DNA from 2 places in the Streptomyces sp. MK37H genome. Region 2 is predicted to be linked to the other one. Evidence: riboswitches for the same ligand, from Rfam matches in the RefSeq annotation. Region 2 holds a riboswitch; the other holds the start of a gene.

Region 1 (8,500 bases), on a different contig from region 2:
TGGTGAGCCTCGTCTTCAAGGCGCTGCTGCTGGTGGTGCTGATCGCCGGGCTGATCTACGTCGTACGGAAGTTCACTTCCTGACCCGCCGCGCGGCGCCCGCCGCGTCACCCGGGGCCTGACGCATCCCCGCAGGCCCTGAGGCACCCTTTTCGCGCACGGATAGGCCGCGCGAGGGATACCGCCGGGGCGGGAGCACCGCCCGGCGCCACCCTGCCGTTACAGTGCGAGTCCTCGGCGTTCTTCCTTCGGCGTCTGCCTCGCAACAACACCCCGGGGGTGCCTGTTGACGACAGCGATCTTCGATACGGCCGGTGCGCCGGCCCCGATCCCCCGCCCACCGGGCCCGCGCCGTCCGCGCCGCCCGGCCCCGCGGGTCTCCTCATGGCAACACTGGCCATTTTCGTTCCCTCACACGAGGCAAACCGACTCCGCACCGCAATCGAGTCGCTACGCTCCAGAGTCGGCGAAGCGCAAACAACCCGGGGCGGCGAACGATGCGTGAGATGCGTGACACGGTTCAGGCGGAAGTGACGATGACCTTCCTGGTCTCGCAGGATCTCTCCTTCCGGATCCCGGTCGAGCTGTCCTACGACAGCAGCGACCCCTATGCCGTCGAGATCACCTTCCATTTGCCCGGCGACGCGCCGGTGAGCTGGGCCTTCGCGCGGGAGCTGCTGCTGGACGGGTTGAGCAAACCCACCGGCGAGGGGGATGTGCGAATCGCCCCCGCCTCCCCCGAGGGGCTTTCGGACGTCTTCATCAGGCTCCAAGTGGGTTGTGAACGGGCCCTGTTCCGGGCCGGGGCCGCTCCCCTGGTGGCCTTCCTCGACCGGACGGACCGGGTGGTGCCTTTCGGCCAGGAGCCGGCGGCCTGTGACCCGGTCGGCGATCTCGACGCCGAACTCCACCGCATCCTGGCCGAGGACCGGTACGCGGGCTGAGAGCCGGATGCGCGGCGGGCCGAGGCTCAGTGTTGTGCCGTGGCCGAGCTGACGGGCAGCGTGCCCGTGGCCTCAGGGCCCCGTGGCCTCAGCGCCCCGTCGTATCAGCGCCCCTTCGCCCGGCGGCGCCGCCCGCGTCCGCCCCGGCCGGTCCGGGCCGCCTGGGCCGTCTGGGCGCCGCCCGCGTCGGCCACCCGCTCCACGCCGCCGTCCGCCGCCGGGGTGCGGTCCGCGGAGACCACGAGCACGGCCAGCGCGGTGGTCACCGGCACCGAGGCGACGAGCCCGATGCTGCCCACCAGCGTCCGTACGATCTCCTCCGCGACGATCTCGCTCGTGGCGACCGTGCCCACCCCGCTGTCCGCGACGGAGAACAGCAGCAGCAGCGGAAGCGACGCGCCCGCGTACGCCAGCACCAGGGTGTTCACGACGGAGGCGATGTGGTCCCGCCCGATCCGCATCGCCGCCCCGTAGAGCTTGCGCCGGGACGTGGTCGGGTCCGCGTCCCTCAGCTCCCACACCGCCGAGGTCTGGGTGACCGTCACATCGTCCAGCACGCCCAGCGAGCCGATGATCACGCCCGCGAGCAGCAACCCCCGTATCTCGATGTTCGGATAGAGGCCGTGCACCAGCCCGGTCTGGTCGTCCGTGTTACCGGTCAGGCTCGCCCAGCCGATGAACAGCGAGCCCAGCACCCCGATCAGCAGCAGTGACACCAGTGTGCCGAGCACGGCGACCGACGTACGCGCCGTCAGCCCATGGCACATGTACAGCGCGAGAAGCATGATCGCGCTGCCCCCGACGACCGCGACCACCAGCGGATTGGAACCCTGAAGTATCGCCGGGAGGATGAACAGCGTCAGCACCCCGAAGCTGATCGCCAGCGCCACCAGCGCGAACACCCCGCGCAGCCGCCCCACCACCACGACCGCGAGCGCGAACAGCCCCGCCAGCAGCGCCATCGGCATCGACCGGTCGACGTCGGACACGGAGTACTGCAGTTCCTTGGGCGCCTTGGGCGCGTACGCCAGCTTGAGCTCCTGCCCGGCGCTGAAGTGACGCGAGGCGTTGGGCTGGACGATTTCGGGGAAGGTGCGGCCCTTGTCCTTGCCCGAGGTGACCTCGATCGTGGCCTTCTCGCAGACGCTCTTCTTCCCGCCCTGGCCAGGGGCGCCGTTCTGGGCGGCGCCGTCCTGGCCGGGCTCGGTGGGCGCCTGCGGCTGGGCGTTCACATCGGCGCAGTTCACCTCCTCGACCTTCACCACCCGTCCGGCCACGGTCGTCTGGTCGAAGCCGAGACCGCTGCGGCCCTGCGCCTTGTGGTCGGGCGTGCCGCCCGGCCAGAGCACGATCAGACCGGCCACGACGGCGACGGTGAAGGGGATGAGCACCGCCGCGATGATCTTGCGGAGGCGCGCGGAGACAGGGGTGGCGGGGCCATGGCCGTGGGAGTGGCCGTGGCCGTGGCCCTGCGCCTGATCGGAGAGGTGGGGCTGCTCGGGCGGGTGGTCCTGCTGGATGGCGGTCACGGTCGCATCATCGCAGGACACGTGGGCCCCCTGTTCAGCGCTGTGGATAAACCGTTAGCGTGGTGACGAACCTTTGCAATCGCGGGAGCTCGGAGCACCGGGCTGAGAGGGCGCTGACGCTGACGGCTGCGCCGACCGCTGAACCTGTTACCGGGTAATGCCGGCGTAGGGAGTGGGTCTCATGACTCAGCAGAATGCACCATCGCGCGCCGAGACGGCCGAATTCGGCTGGCATAAGGGATATGTCACGGGTTCGCGCCCGGACCTCCAGGTCCCGGTCCGCCGCGTGCACCTCACCAACGGCCAGGATGTGACGCTGTACGACACCTCCGGCCCGTACACCGACCCCACCATCGAGACGGATGTCCGCCGCGGCCTGGCGCCGCTGCGGCAGAACTGGATCGTCGCCCGCGGCGACACCGAGGAGTACGCGGGCCGTCCCGTCCGCCCCGGGGACGACGGGATCAAGCACACCGCGCCCCGCGGGGGACTGCGCAACCTCGACGCGGTCTTCCCCGGCCGTCCGCGCCAGCCGCGGCGCGGCCGCCCGGGCGCCCCCGTGACCCAACTCGCCTATGCGCGGCAGGGCGAGATCACGGCGGAGATGGAGTACGTGGCGATCCGCGAGAATGTCTCCCCCGAGGTGGTCCGGGAGGAGATCGCGGCCGGCCGCGCCGTCCTCCCGGCCAATGTGAACCACCCGGAGATCGAGCCGATGATCATCGGCAAGCGGTTCCTGGTGAAGGTCAACGCCAACATCGGCAACTCCGCCGTCACCTCCTCCATCGAGGAGGAGGTCGAGAAGATGACCTGGGCGACCCGCTGGGGCGCCGACACGGTCATGGACCTCTCGACCGGCCGCAACATCCACACCACCCGCGAATGGGTGCTGCGCAACTCCCCGGTACCCATCGGCACAGTGCCGCTCTATCAGGCGCTGGAGAAGGTCGACGGCAAGGCCGAGGAGCTGACCTGGGAGATCTACAAGGACACGGTCATCGAACAGGCCGAACAGGGCGTCGACTACATGACCGTCCACGCCGGCGTCCGGCTGCCGTACGTCCCGCTGACCGCCCGCCGCAAGACCGGCATCGTCTCCCGCGGCGGCTCCATCATGGCGGCGTGGTGCCTCGCCCACCACCAGGAGTCCTTCCTCTACACCCACTTCGAGGAGCTGTGCGAGATCCTCGCGGCGTACGACGTCACCTACTCGCTGGGCGACGGACTGCGTCCGGGGTCGATCGCCGACGCCAACGACGAGGCGCAGTTCGCGGAGTTGCGCACCCTCGGCGAGCTCAACCGGATCGCCAAGGAGCGCGGCGTCCAGACGATGATCGAGGGCCCGGGCCATGTCCCGATGCACAAGATCAAGGAGAACATCGACCTCCAGCAGGAGGTCTGTGAGGAGGCCCCCTTCTACACCCTGGGCCCTCTCACCACCGATATCGCCCCCGCCTACGACCACATCACCTCGGGCATCGGCGCCGCGATGATCGCCTGGTGGGGCACGGCGATGCTCTGCTACGTCACCCCCAAGGAGCACCTGGGCCTGCCGGACCGCGATGACGTCAAGACCGGCGTGATCACCTACAAGATCGCCGCCCACGCGGCCGACCTGGCCAAGGGGCATCCGGACGCCCAGGCATGGGACGACGCGCTCTCCGACGCGCGCTTCGAATTCCGCTGGGAGGACCAGTTCAACCTGGCCCTCGACCCGGACACGGCCCGCTCCTTCCACGACGAGACCCTCCCGGCGGAACCGGCCAAGACGGCACACTTCTGCTCGATGTGCGGGCCGAAGTTCTGCTCGATGAAAATTAGCAGAAGCATCACAGAGCAGTTCGGCGGCGACGCCGACGCGACGCCCGAGGAGATCGAGGCCGGGATGCTCCAGAAGTCCAAGGAGTTCGCGGAGGCGGGCAACCGCGTGTATCTGCCGATCGCGGACTGAGAGCCGGATGCAGGGAGTCGCCCGAACCGGCCCCGGACGGGACAGCCGGGCGCTATCCTGCGGGTGGGTCCGAAGCCGCAACTTCGAATTGCGACTTCGGACCCTTTCCGTGCGACTAAGCGGGCGGGAGCTCAGCCACATAGACCGGATGACCGCTGTCCGTCACACCTTGCTGGCGGATGCAGCGGTGCTTCTGCAGAAACCGCAGACAGGCGTGCACCCGCTGCCGGGTGAGCCCCGTCTTCTCCGCGAGCGTTTCCAGTGAGTGGCCGACCCGGCCGGCTTCCGCCAGCGTGGGAAGGATGTAGACGGCTACCGCCCACACATCCTCGGTGATGCTCAGCCGGGCCTTCCACTGTGCGAACAGGTCCTCCGTCCTGAGCCTCAGCTCCCGCTTGTCTGCCTCGGGCTCTGCGCCCGGTCGGCAGCCCAGAGCGTCGAGGATCTGTGACCATGCCTGCTCGGACCGGTGCAGGGAATCCAGTACCTCCGTATGGAAGCGTTCGGTCCGCATCTCCAGTCGGACGATCGCGTCCATGAGCTCGCTCGGTGGAGTGGGGCGGGAGACCTCGGAGACCTCCAGCGCGTATGAGCCCTCGCGTTGGACGGTGGCGATCACCCTTGAGACCCACTGTTTGAAGGGCAGGCACGCGGGCTTGGTGCAGCCGTTCACCAGCTGAATCAGGCCTTGCAGATTCACCAGATGCAAGTCTCGACGCCACTCCCTACCTGCGGGAATGCTGAGACCGTAACGTGAGGTTACGTTCTCAAGCGTAGACTTTCCGCCAGCTTGCACATGATCTGCCAACGCCTTTCGGGGGTTGGTGTGGCCAAGTTCCGCACAGACGTCGACCGTCGGGAACCAGTGTTCGCCGTCCGGCATGGTCAGTCGGCGCAGCCGGGCCCCCGTGGCCGCGTAGACGAAGTCGTTGACGTCCATGGCGTCGTGCCGGGCGGATGGGCCCGGCGGTGTGTCGTGTTTGCGCATCGCGCATCACCTCCACCGACGGACGCTAAACCTCACCGCCCATCAATTCCCCCGAATAGGCGGAAGTTCGCTCGATCGGAGGGAAATCGATCAATCTGATGGCGAATCGCCCACCAGTGCTAGTCCGGCTGGTGCTCCGGCCCGCCGTAGTCGGGGCTGGTGTAGTCCGGGCTGCTGTAGCGGGGGCGGGCCTTGGGGCCTTCGCCGTCGGTGCTGAAGCCGGGGCGGCTGTAGCCGAGGTGCGGGGTGCGGCTGACCGCCTCGGGGTTGATCGGGACGTACGCGGAGGGCGACGGGGCCGAGGGGTTGGCCAGGGCCTCGCGGAGGAACGGCAGGATGCCGCGCTCCAGCAGGGCATCGCGCCAGATCTCTCTGGCGCGGTCCACCTCCTCCAGCCGCTCGCTGCGCGCCTCGCCGCGGATCGCGCTGGAGCCGTTGCGCAGCGCGGTCAGAAGCAGTCCGACGGCGGCGATCAGGATGGCCGCGGCGGTCAGCGCGGCGAAGAACCAGCCCGCGGTGACCATCGGCTGGGCGATGGACGGGGCCGGGTCGAGGACGTTGAGGACGTAGCCGACGATGAGGAAGATGATCGCGGCGGTGCCGGCGAGCACCGGGGCCAGCACCGCGAGCATGGCGACGAGCCCCGCCCCCGCAGCGTCCTGCATCGCACCGGCGAGCCCCACCGTGCCGTCCGGCTGCTCGCGCTCGCCCACGTCCCCGGCGAGCGGGAAGAGCGGGGCGGGCTCGCGCAGTTTGGCGCGCGTCTCGCGGTAGGTCCGGTACTCGTCGGCCGCGCATGCCGCTATCGCGGCCGATGCCCCGAGCGCCATCGTGCGCAGCTGCTCGGCAGTGAGCCGCTGCCCGAGACCGCTGAGGTCCGGGCGACGGTCCGCGGTGCGCAGTGCCTCGTCGAGAACCCGCTCGAACTCCGGGCGGTCCTCGGTCAGCAGGTGCGGAGCGCTTTTCATGGTGCATCCCCCGATGCTCCGTAGGGCCGTGACGACCGGCTTTCGCCGGGCAGTCGGGCGGAAACGGAGGAGAGCCTGCGACGGATAAGCCGATGGTAGAGCCGATCCGGCGCGGGGTGACAGTAAGTTTCCCGAATTGCTCCCGCGTCGGTGAAACCCTCTATCTGCCCCGGACAGCGTCCGCTGAATCCTCAGTTCGCCAGGGGAAGTTGAACGACCAGCAGTTTTCCGGCCATCGTGATGCCGCCGTCCATGGCCACCGCGAGATTGTCCGCGTAGACATGCGGGCCCTCGACCGCGGGCGCGCCGCCGTCCTCGCCGTCCTCGGAGCCGACCTCGCCGAGCAGATACGGGATGGGGCTGTGGCCGTGGACGATGCGCTCCCCGCCGTAGGTGTCGAGCAATTCACGCGCCGCCGTGGGCCCGGCGTCCTCGTCGCGGAAGGCGAACCGCTTGGTGAATTTGCGGAACAGGTCCCAGCACTCGTCGGCGTCGCTGCGCTGCAGCGTCTCGGTGACGGTGTCGTTGACGGCCTCGATCGAGTCGCCGTACTCCAGATAGGCGGTGGTGTCGGAGTGGACCAGCAGATGGTCGTCCTCCTCCGCCATCGCGTCCAGCCGGGACATCCACTGGAGGTGGTGGTCCTCGAGCCGCTCCATGTCGCTGCGCTGGCCGCCGTTGAGCAGCCAGGCCGCCTGGAAGGAGGCCGTCCCGGCACCGGAGTTGACCGGCGTGTCGCCGAACCGCTTGGCGCCGATGAGCAACAGCTCGTGATTGCCCATCAGCGCCTTGCAGTAGCCGCCCGCGGCGGCGGCCTCGGCGGAGAGCTGCATGACCAGGTCGATGACGCCGATGCCGTCCGGGCCGCGGTCGGTGAAGTCACCGAGGAACCACAACCGGGCGTTCCCCGCGGACCAGTTGCCCTTGGCGTCGATCAGACCCTCGGCGGCGAGCGCCTCGCGCAGCTCCTCGTGGTAGCCGTGGACATCGCCCACGACGTACAGCGGACCGGGGCCCTCGTCCTGGGCCAGCGGGCCGTCCTCGGGCTCGGGCACCGGGGCGAGCGCCACGGTGGGGCGGTCCTGCGGCGGGACGAGTGGGGTGTCCGGGATGGTGTGGCCCGGGCCCAGGACCGGGAGCCGCTCGGTCGGGGTGTACTCGGCGGGCAGGGGCGTGGGTGTGTCCGGCGCGGGCGCCCCGGGCGCCGGAGCGCCGGGCGCGGGTGCGCCGGGCGCGGGCTCCTCGGGCGCGGGCGCGGGCTGCGGCACGGGCGCGGCGGTGCCCGGCGCGCCGGGCGCGTACCCGGGCGGCACGGCTCCGGGCGCGACCATGCCGGGCGGGGTGTGCGCCCCGTACGCGAGCACAGGAGGGATCGCAGCCGTGGTCCCTGCCGTGGCTTCCAGACCGGCCCCCTGAGTCATCGACCCCTCCACCATCACGCCGCCGTGCCACCTTGTGGACCTTGCCTGGTCGACGGCGGTCCGCGGTGTCGTCCGCCCATCATAGGAATGACCGTGAGGGCTTGTGACGCACCAGGGTGCCGTCAATCGCAGCTCGCTCCTGCTTCGTCGGACTTTTATCCCGGATTGGCCCAGTAGGGGAAGCCCATTGGCCTCAGGTCCTCCTCGGGTCATCCTTGAGTCGCCCTCAGGTCAGCCTCCAGCACGGCTGCGCGGGGCGCTGACCGTCGTACGCGGCGGACGGCGCTGTGAGGACGTCCGCACCATCAATTCGGTGGGTATGACCTGCTCAACGGGCTGGTCGGTGTCAAGGCCCTCGATGGCGTCGATGAGCAACTGGACGACCGCCGTGCCGATCCGGCGGGGTTTGAGTGAGAGGGTCGTGATGGGCGGCTCGGTGGTGCGGTAGACGGTCGATTCGCTGCAGCACACCAGCAGCAGATCGTCGGGGACCCGCAGTCCGTAGCGTCGGGCGGCGGCGAGCAGATCGGTGCCGTTGGGGTCGAAGAGGCCGTAGACCGCGTCGGGGCGGTCGGGGCGGGCGAGCAGCCGGTCGGCGGCGATGGCACCGGCACAAGGGTCGTGGGCCGGGTACGCCTCATAGACCGGATCCTGTCCCACCCGTTCGCACCACTGCAGGTACGCCGTGGTGGACAGCCGG
Region 2 (9,117 bases):
TAAACGCGATCATCACCGACCAAGAGAGCCGTGGACTACCCCTGGACGAGCAACACACGTCCCGTCGCCTACACGATCACGACCTGCCGTGTTGCATGAGTCAGAGCTAAATCGACCCAAGGCCAGGAGTCGTGCCAACACGATGAGCTACGTCATCTCTGTGCGAGGCATGACGTGTCCTGGACTCATAGCCCTGCCGTAGCTGCAAGGCTTCGAGTAGCTCGGAGGGGTACGCATCCCCGATTGCCAAGGATGTCGCCGTGATCAGTTCCGTCATGCGCTCGACCAACGGGCGCTGGTCGGCCGTGCCGCTCACCGCGCGGCCGGCCCCTGGCACCGAGTGGATCAGGCCCTCGTCCTGGAGCAGCGTCAAGGCACGCCGGATCGTCGTCCGGGATACGCCGTGATCCCGCATGAGCTGCGCTTCCGAGGGCAGTGCCGCAGCGATACGCCCCTCCCCGATCTCCTTGCGCAGAGCGTCCGCAATCACGAGATACGTACCCCAGCGGAGGTGCCGTCGTCGGGGAACGGACTACGTCAGGCGACCCTCAACAAGAAACCGTCTCGCGCTGCCTAAATTCTTGATCCATCTGGATGCCTTGCGGTGACCTAATTACGCCCGGCCCTTCGCATCTCTAATTACGCCGTCCGGTATCTCGCAGGAAACCTTTCTGTCTTCCTCACGACAGATGACTTCCCGAGGCTTCTGTTCGTGATAGGTAGCCAATTGCACTGACTGCAGCGTCAGGATGAACAGCCAGAGGAATATAAAGAGAATGGGGACTAAGCCTCTTTGGATTCTTGGAGCGGAGTATCTTTGATACCACTTTGCATTGGCGGACACCCAGGACCCTACCGTCGTCCATATCCCATGGATCGGTATATCCAACGCTTCGGCCGCGGAGAGCACTTCAAGTTCCGACTTCGCCAGGAATTGCCCACGACCGTTGAAGTAAATCTGATTGCGCTGCTCGAAAGCCAGCCATGCAACCGAAAGGATGACGCCAACGAGGCTAATCAAAACCGCAATCCATGAGGATGTCTGGCTCGCCCCAGAACTGAAAGCTTGAAGCCCGATAAGAAGCAGACCCTGAGTCAGGGTAATTACATTCGTCCTGCCAGCATAGATGGTCTCACCTTGTACTTGCAGGTTCGAAAGCAAGGCGTAGTGCTGGAAGAGACGATCGTACTTCTCTAGAGTTGGCCTTGTCGGCTGCTGCATCATGCCATCCTGCGACGAAGAGCATCCAGAACCGGCTCAACTAAAAGCCCATTCTCGTCATGCCCAGCAGTCGGAACAATATGAAATTCGGCCGAAGAGACGGCTACTTGATATTTTTTGGAGAACCACAGGAAACGCCTGCGTGTGCGCTCCGGGTCTAGTCCAGGATCCTGCCCCCCAGTGACCCCAATGATTTGACTCTGGGGGCCTTCCGCAACTGCACCGAATGGGAACATGCCATCAGTGAAGAATGATCGCCATTCATCCTGGGAACTGACACGAAAGGTAAACGGAAGGGCCTTCTCGATGTGGTCTGGTTGCCCACTGAGGTCGATTCGCGCGCCCGCTTCGCTGAGGTTCTTTCCCACACCAAGGAAAGGTGACAGCAGCAACAAAACCTTGGGCCTGAACCCTGCCACGAAAGCATTGGCTACTGCCCAAGTACCGAAGGAATGAGCGGCCGCGACCTCGATTCCTGATTGAACTGTAACCGTACACCCACTGCGATGGTCGGTCAGCGTTCCCCGCGAAAGTACCTTTTGCAGCCTACTCACGGAATCAACAGCGCTTTGGGGGCTGAACTCTCCATCACTGTCATAGGTTCCAGAGTATTGGGGTTGGACTACGTCGTACCCCAAAGAGTAGAGAAACTCTCCACATTCCTGTAACCCCGGAACATAAGGCAATCCGGGGAAGACTGCAGCCACATTTCGAAGGTTAGCCTTGTCGTGCGCGTAAGCGTGGGCCGCAAAACCGTCTTCGCGAATTCGCATTTTGAACATATATGTCAACTCTTTCGGCTGCAGTGATAATTCAGATATCCGAGCTTTGGCGGACTACAGGGAGAGCGTAGAGAAGTGCCCTTTATGCATAGCAGCATAAGGTGCCAGATACTTGCTTGTCCATGATCTCTGATGAACTTCCAAACGTCTAACACATGACGCGCCCCCGAGGCCAAGACTTCGGCTGACCCTATAATGCTATTTTGCGGCCGGCCAACTAGACTCCTGCGACTTGCGTAAATCTTGCACAAATGTGCCAACCGAGCCAGCATGGGAACTGCTGGAAGGTCAGCACAGCTGAGAAGTCCCGTCTTGCGTGCCGCCCCTGTCAACTCGCAGAATCCTCCCACTGCGCGTCGAAGAAGAGCCTGCTCATCGTTCCGGCGTCGTCCATAAGCGACTTGAGCCACGAGATCTAACCAGATCTCGTCCGACGCGTCCAGTGAGTCTTTGGTGCTCCCTAGAACCAGAGCCAAGTATCGGCTTATTGTGGGCGCTTGATAATTCCATAGGTAGGCACCGGGTTGCCACCTATTTAACAGTTCTTGTCGGGACGAAACAGTGCGCGGCCAAAATGGAGTGAGTGATGCCCTGCAGGGAACGGAGAGCCCGTTTGATGATGGCTCAATTGGATTGCTGGAGAATTTAGAATGCCAGGGCGCGTGGCCTACTAGTCCGTTGCCGAGCAATTCAATGATTCGCGTGCTACCGCTGAGAATAAGAGTCCAGCTGTTTGTTGTCTCTGGTTTCGATAGGTCGACAGTCACCATCCTTTGGCCCATGCTCGATGAAAGAACCAACGCATAGCGACTCGCCGATTCTCTTGTCACGGATTCTACTAAATGATAGCCCTCGTTGGCAGAAAAAATGTGAACTCTGCCTCGGTTCCTTAAGCGGCACGTTTCGAGGGTAGACAAGGCATCCAGTAACTTGGCGGAAATTCCTGTACCAACATTCCCTAGAGTGATCTGGCCATCAATCATAGAGAAGGTCGGCAAAGGCGCATGCAGTAGTTGTGAGTAGGCGAAACTCAGCATGCTAACAAATGCGTCCACTAAAGGAAATCTGCCACCTGACAGATTCATTGTAGCCGCCGATGTTTTCGAATGTTCCGCCAGCTCGAAATGATGTTGCTTTCCCCACAGTGCCCAATATGGGGTAAGGCTTTCCTTGGCCCATTTAGATAGCTGCCAGCGCCAACTCTCAGCAGATACGTTGAATCTATGGGGACTCGTAAAACCGCTACTCGGCTTAGCCAGAACCGGTAGCTGAAAATAGCCGCGGCGGTACCCGTGATGCCAGCTATCGCGAGCTACTCGCCAATCACTTGGTACCGGAATCTTGATGACATAAGTATCGTGATGGAGTAGCGGGACGAGGAATTCGGCAGATTGAGCGCCTAGAGCTGACAGCACTACAGGCTGGCTGCTACTTATCTCTGATGCTGGCCAACACGACGACATCAACTCTTTTCCCCCTCCGTAGGTATCTTTCTCGCAATATGCCTTCTTGCTGAAATCCGAGACCCTTGAAAAGATGCAAACTCTTTTTGTTGTCTTGAAGAATGAACGCCTCAAGCCGAAACATGTCTAAATCGTCAAAGCTGAACTGCATGAGATGTCTTATGGCGTTCGAGCCAAGGCCTTTCCCTCGATCGGAATTTTTCCAGACAGCAACACCCAACTGGCCGGTTCTGTTCCTCCAGTCAATCGCATGGATAGAGCATTGGCCAACAGGGTCATTGTGAGGGAGGAATATTCCGAGGTCGATTCTGCTCGAACTGCCCGGCTTGAATTTTTGCTCACATAGTTCTAGTAGGTCCGCCTCCGACGGCACCTGCCAGTATGGGCTTCCATATTCCCACAGGTCGGTCGCCTCCTGGAGCGCCTTGAGAGCCTTCGAGACATCGGGCCGACTGAAGGGGCGCAGATTTCTCCCCTCTCGATCTCTAATCGATGACGAATCGAAATCGTTATCGACGCGGGTGGACATTTCAACTCCATTGCCCAGCGTGAATGGGTGATTACTCAAGTGTACAAAGGGTTGTGTGCGCGGCGGTAGAGGGCGTTGTCGTCAATCTCACCCCAGGGCAAGGTGCCAGCCTCAGGAGATGGGCGCATGGCGTTCGTAGCCGCACCTCAGATCTGCAGGCTGTCTGAGCCAGCGAGGTGCGCCAACAAGCCAGGGGGTCCACCCTCTGGCCGCTGACTGGGCCGCGCGCACGGACTGGCGGGAGCAGGTGGCTGCGCTGAGTAACTGGGAACGTCCTGCCACGGCGAGCTGATCAGCACCACACGCGCCCTTCCCATGCGGCCGAGAAAGGGCGGGCAAGCCAAGCACTCACCAAGGCCCGGTTGTGAGCAGTTGCGGCCAACGTTGTGGCCCGCGCAGTCCGCGAGGGTTCAGACCGAAGACTGACGTGCTGGTCGTGGTGGCTATCGGTCCGGCGGGAGAGCGGTCATGAGAATCTTCGTGCTGCAGCGGCTGGAGGGCATTGAGCATGCGAGCAGCGCGACCGAGCACTCCCAGCAGTCTCAACTGCAGTCTCATCCGCCACCGTTCACGGTCGTTCAGCCACGTCGACCGGAGTGGCGAGCTCCAGGCTCTGAACGTGTCTGAACTGTCCTGAACGGACACCGGCAGAATTGGAAAGCGTGCGGGGACATCCCCCATGTGTTCGAATCTCGTGTTCTCTGCCACCTTCCGCCAGGGCAGGCGGGGCTGCGCTGCACTGCGCAGTTCCGGAGGCTTGCGGCCAACCTGTGGCCAGGATCAGTCCAGCAGTGGTGACGGAAAAGGTCGATGTGCAGGTCAGAGCGGGGGCCGGTTCTGTGGAGCGACCGGTCTTGAAAACCGTCGCTGATCACGACCAGTCGGGAAGTGGCGACTGTGCTCAAGCAGCGGTACGCGATTGAGCCAGCAGCGCAGGAGTACCTCTCTCACCGGCGAGACGTCGGCCAGGCTAAGCCTGGGGTCCTTACCTTGTAGAGGCCACGGCGGGGCCGTCTGGGGGCCGTCTGAGGGCGGCCAAAGACGACCGACAACGACCGTCAACGACCACCCTCCGGGGCGACGGGCGCAGGTCACGGAATCCGATCTGCGACACTGGTACGGCCATGCCTAAGCCCGGAGAACTCACCTTCGTCGCGCCGCGTGGGGCCAAGAAGCCCCCGCGGCATCTTGCCGACCTCACGCCCGCCGAGCGCCGGGAGGCCGTCGCCGCCCTCGGGGAGAAGCCCTTCCGGGCAGGTCAGGTGTCGCGCCACTACTTCGCGCGCTATGCCGACGACCCCGCTCAGTGGACCGACATTCCGGCCGCCGCGCGCGAGAAGCTGGCCGCTGGGCTGCTGCCGGATCTGATGAGCGTGGTGCGGCACATCAGCTGTGACGACGACACCACGCGCAAGACGCTGTGGCGGCTGTTCGACGGGACGCTCGTGGAGTCCGTTCTGATGCGCTACCCGGACCGGGTCACCATGTGCATCAGCTCACAGGCGGGCTGCGGGATGAACTGCCCGTTCTGCGCCACCGGGCAGGCGGGGCTGGACCGCAATCTGTCCACCGCCGAGATCGTGCACCAGATCGTCGACGGGATGCGGGCCCTCCGGGACGGCGAGATCCCCGGTGGCCCGGCCCGGCTGTCCAACATCGTCTTCATGGGCATGGGCGAGCCGCTGGCCAACTACAACCGCGTCGTCGGCGCCATCCGCCGGCTCACCGACCCCGAGCCCGACGGCCTCGGCCTGTCGCAGCGCGGTATCACCGTCTCCACTGTCGGTCTCGTCCCGGCGATGCTGCGGTTCGCGGACGAGGGGTTCAAGTGCCGCCTCGCGGTGTCGCTGCACGCGCCCGACGACGAGCTGCGCGACACCCTCGTGCCGGTCAACACCCGGTGGAAGGTGCGCGAGGTCCTGGACGCCGCGTGGGAGTACGCGGAGAAGTCCGGTCGCCGGATCTCCATCGAGTACGCGCTGATCAAGGACATCAACGACCAGGCGTGGCGCGCCGATCTGCTCGGCCGGCTGCTCAAGGGCCACCGGGTGCATGTGAACCTCATCCCGCTCAACCCGACGCCGGGCTCCAAGTGGACGGCGTCGCGGCCCGAGGACGAGAAGGCGTTCGTGGCGGCCCTGGAGGCCCATGGGGTGCCGGTGACCGTCCGGGACACCCGGGGCCAGGAGATCGACGGGGCCTGCGGGCAGCTGGCGGCTTCGGAGCGCTGAGCACCGGCTGATACGGTGCCTGGACATCGTCGCATCATGCGATCGTCATAGAAGTGAATATCCGTACTACAAGTGAACATTCCGACAGGGGAGCGCTCAGAGCGCTGAGAGTGCGGCACGGCCGCAGACCCTCGGACCTGATCCGGGTCATACCGGCGTAGGGAGTCAGCATCACCATGAACAGCCAGCTTCGGCGCGCCATCTCGGCCGCCCTCCTCGGCTCACTGGCCCTGAGCGCGCTCGTCGGCTGCGGCGAGGACACCAAGAGCGGCTCGGATTCCAAGACGGTCACCCTGGTCACGCATGACTCGTTCGCGGCCTCCAAGGCGGTCCTCAAGGAGTTCACCAAGGAGACCGGCTACAAGGTGCGGGTGCAGGCCGGGGGCGACGCCGGAGCCGCCGTCAACCAGGCGATCCTGTCCAAGGGCCACCCCCAGGGCGATGTGTTCTTCGGCGTCGACAACACGCTCCTCTCCCGCGCGCTCGACAACGAGCTGTTCACCCCCTACACGGCGAAGGGCCTCGACAAGGTCCCGTCGGCCCTTCAGCTCGACCGGGCCGAGCACCGCGTCACCCCCGTCGACTTCGGCGACATCTGCGTCAACTACGACCGGAAGTACTTCGCCGACAAGAAGCTGACGCCGCCCCGGACGCTGGACGATCTGACCAAGCCCGCCTACAAGAACCTCCTGGTCACCGAGAACGCGGCCACCTCGTCCCCCGGTCTTGGCTTCCTCCTCGCCACGGCCGCGAAGTACGGTGACGACGGCTGGAAGGGCTACTGGAAGAAGCTGCGGGCCAACGGCCTCGAGGTCGTCGACGGCTGGGAGCAGGCGTATTACGACCGGTTCTCCGGCTCGGCCGGCGGCGGCAAGGGCGACCGGCCGCTCGTGGTCTCCTACGCGTCCAGCCCGCCCGCCGAGGTGGCCGATGCCAAGACAAAGCCAGCGAAGGCCCCCACCGGGGTCGCGACGGGCACCTGCTTCCGGCAGGTGGAGTTCGCCGGGCTGCTGAACGGCGCGGGCAACACCAAGGGCGGCAAGGCGCTGCTGGACTTCCTGCTGAGCAAGCGGTTCCAGGAGGACGTCCCGCTGAACATGTACGTCAACCCGGCGCGCGAGGACGCCAAGCTGCCGGAGCTGTTCACCCGATACGGGGTCAGGATCGCCGACTCGGCCACCCTGGCGCCGGAGAAGATCGCCAAGAACCGTGAGTCGTGGGTCAAGACATGGTCCTCGCTGGTCCTGTAGAGCCCCGCGAGAACCGTAAGACGGCCGACGGCCACCGTAAGGCCGATAAGGGCGAGGGCGGCGGCCGTCGCGCGATCGCGCTCCGGCTCGCCCTGATGGCGGTGCCACTCGCCTTCTTCGCGGTCTTCTTCGCCTATCCCGTGGCCGCCATCGTCACCCGGGGGCTGCGCGTCGACGGGCGGTGGCGGTTCGGCCGGATCGCCGAGGTGGTGAGCGATCCGACGACGCTGGACGTCCTGTGGTTCACCTGCTGGCAGGCGGTCGCGTCGACCGCCCTCACGCTCGCGGTGGCGCTGCCCGGCGCCTATGTCTTCGCCCGCTTCGACTTCCCCGGCAAGGGGCTGCTGCGGGCCGTGGTGACCGTGCCGTTCGTCCTGCCGACCGTCGTCGCCGGATCGGCCTTCCTGGCCCTGCTCGGCCGGGGCGGGCTGCTGGACGAGCTGTGGGGGGTGCGGCTGGACACCTCCGTCTGGGCGATCCTCCTGGCCCATGTCTTCTTCAACTACGCGGTCGTCGTCCGGACCGTGGGCGGGCTGTGGGCCCAGCTCGACCCGCGCCAGGAGGAGGCCGCGCGGGTGCTCGGCGCGAGCCGGCTGTCGGCCTGGCGCCGGGTGACGCTGCCCGCGCTGGCCCCCGCCGTGGCCGCCGCCGCGCTGATGGTGTTCCTGTTCACCTTCACCTCCTTCGGCGTGATCCAGATTCTCGGCGGCCCCCGCTACGCCACCCTGGAGGTGGCGATCTACCGGGAGACCGCGCAGCTGCTCGACCTCCCCACGGCCGCGGTGCTGACCCTCGTCCAGTTCGCCGCGGTCGCGGCCGTATTGGCCCTGCACGCGTGGACCGTAAGGCGCCGCGAGAGCGCCCTGCGGCTCGTCGACCCGGGCCGCACCGCGCGCCGCCCGAAGGGCCCGGCCCAGTGGGCGCTGCTGTGGGGCGTGCTGGCGGTGGTCGCGCTGCTGATCGTGACCCCGCTCGCGGTGCTGGTGGAGCGTTCGCTGAACGGACCGGACGGCTACGGCTTCACCTACTACGAGGCGCTGCGGTCGGCCGCCGACAGCGGGGGCACCTTCTTCGTGGCTCCCATGGAGGCCGTCGGGAACTCCCTGTGGTACGCGGCGGTCGCCACCGCCTTCGCCCTCGTCGTGGGCGGTCTCGCCGCCGCCGCGCTCACCTGTAAGGCGGGCAGGCTGGTGCGGGGCTTCGACGCGCTGCTGATGCTGCCACTGGGCACCTCGGCCGTCACCGTGGGATTCGGGTTCCTGATCGCCCTGGACGAGCCCCCGCTGGATCTGCGCGCGTCCTGGGTCCTGGTGCCGCTCGCCCAGGCCCTGGTGGGTGTGCCCTTCGTCGTACGGACGATGCTGCCGGTGCTGCGGGCGGTGGACCACCGGCTCCGGGAGGCGGCGGCCGTGCTCGGAGCGTCACCGTGGAAGGTCTGGCGGGAGGTGGACCTGCCGCTGGTCGGGCGGGCCGTGGCGGTCGCGGCGGGCTTCGCGTTCGCCGTCTCCCTGGGCGAGTTCGGGGCGACGGTCTTCATCGCGCGCCCCGACCATCCGACCCTCCCGGTGGCCATCGCCCGCTTCCTGGGCCGGGCCGGACAGCTCACCTACGGGCAGGCGATGGCCCTGAGCACGATCCTG

Evidence for each region. A riboswitch is a leader RNA that binds a small molecule or an ion and turns the genes downstream of it on or off. The one in region 2 is predicted to bind thiamine pyrophosphate.
Region 1: linked by a shared signal. The riboswitch ahead of thiC (phosphomethylpyrimidine synthase ThiC) and the one ahead of GWI24_RS11205 (thiamine ABC transporter substrate binding subunit) in region 2 are both predicted to bind thiamine pyrophosphate.

What each region holds. Positions count from the first base shown of each region.
Region 1 is NZ_JAAAYH010000200.1:574-9,073, reverse strand. It holds gene GWI24_RS25470 (DUF5326 family protein) at 1-83, shown strand, start outside; gene GWI24_RS25465 (SsgA family sporulation/cell division regulator) at 506-943, shown strand; gene GWI24_RS25460 (YibE/F family protein) at 1,048-2,472, opposite strand; TPP riboswitch at 2,544-2,661, shown strand; gene thiC (phosphomethylpyrimidine synthase ThiC) at 2,654-4,423, shown strand; gene GWI24_RS25450 (Bro-N domain-containing protein) at 4,539-5,411, opposite strand; gene GWI24_RS25445 (hypothetical protein) at 5,531-6,379, opposite strand; gene GWI24_RS25440 (metallophosphoesterase) at 6,571-7,800, opposite strand; partial or broken gene GWI24_RS25435 (LacI family DNA-binding transcriptional regulator) at 8,032-8,500, opposite strand, start outside.
Region 2 is NZ_JAAAYH010000056.1:7,707-16,823, reverse strand. It holds gene tcmP (three-Cys-motif partner protein TcmP) at 1-3, shown strand, start outside; gene GWI24_RS11230 (GntR family transcriptional regulator) at 107-490, opposite strand; gene GWI24_RS11225 (hypothetical protein) at 614-1,225, opposite strand; gene GWI24_RS11220 (hypothetical protein) at 1,222-2,004, opposite strand; gene GWI24_RS11215 (GNAT family N-acetyltransferase) at 3,433-3,996, opposite strand; gene rlmN (23S rRNA (adenine(2503)-C(2))-methyltransferase RlmN) at 5,121-6,227, shown strand; TPP riboswitch at 6,304-6,408, shown strand; gene GWI24_RS11205 (thiamine ABC transporter substrate binding subunit) at 6,404-7,477, shown strand; gene GWI24_RS11200 (iron ABC transporter permease) at 7,573-9,117, shown strand, end outside.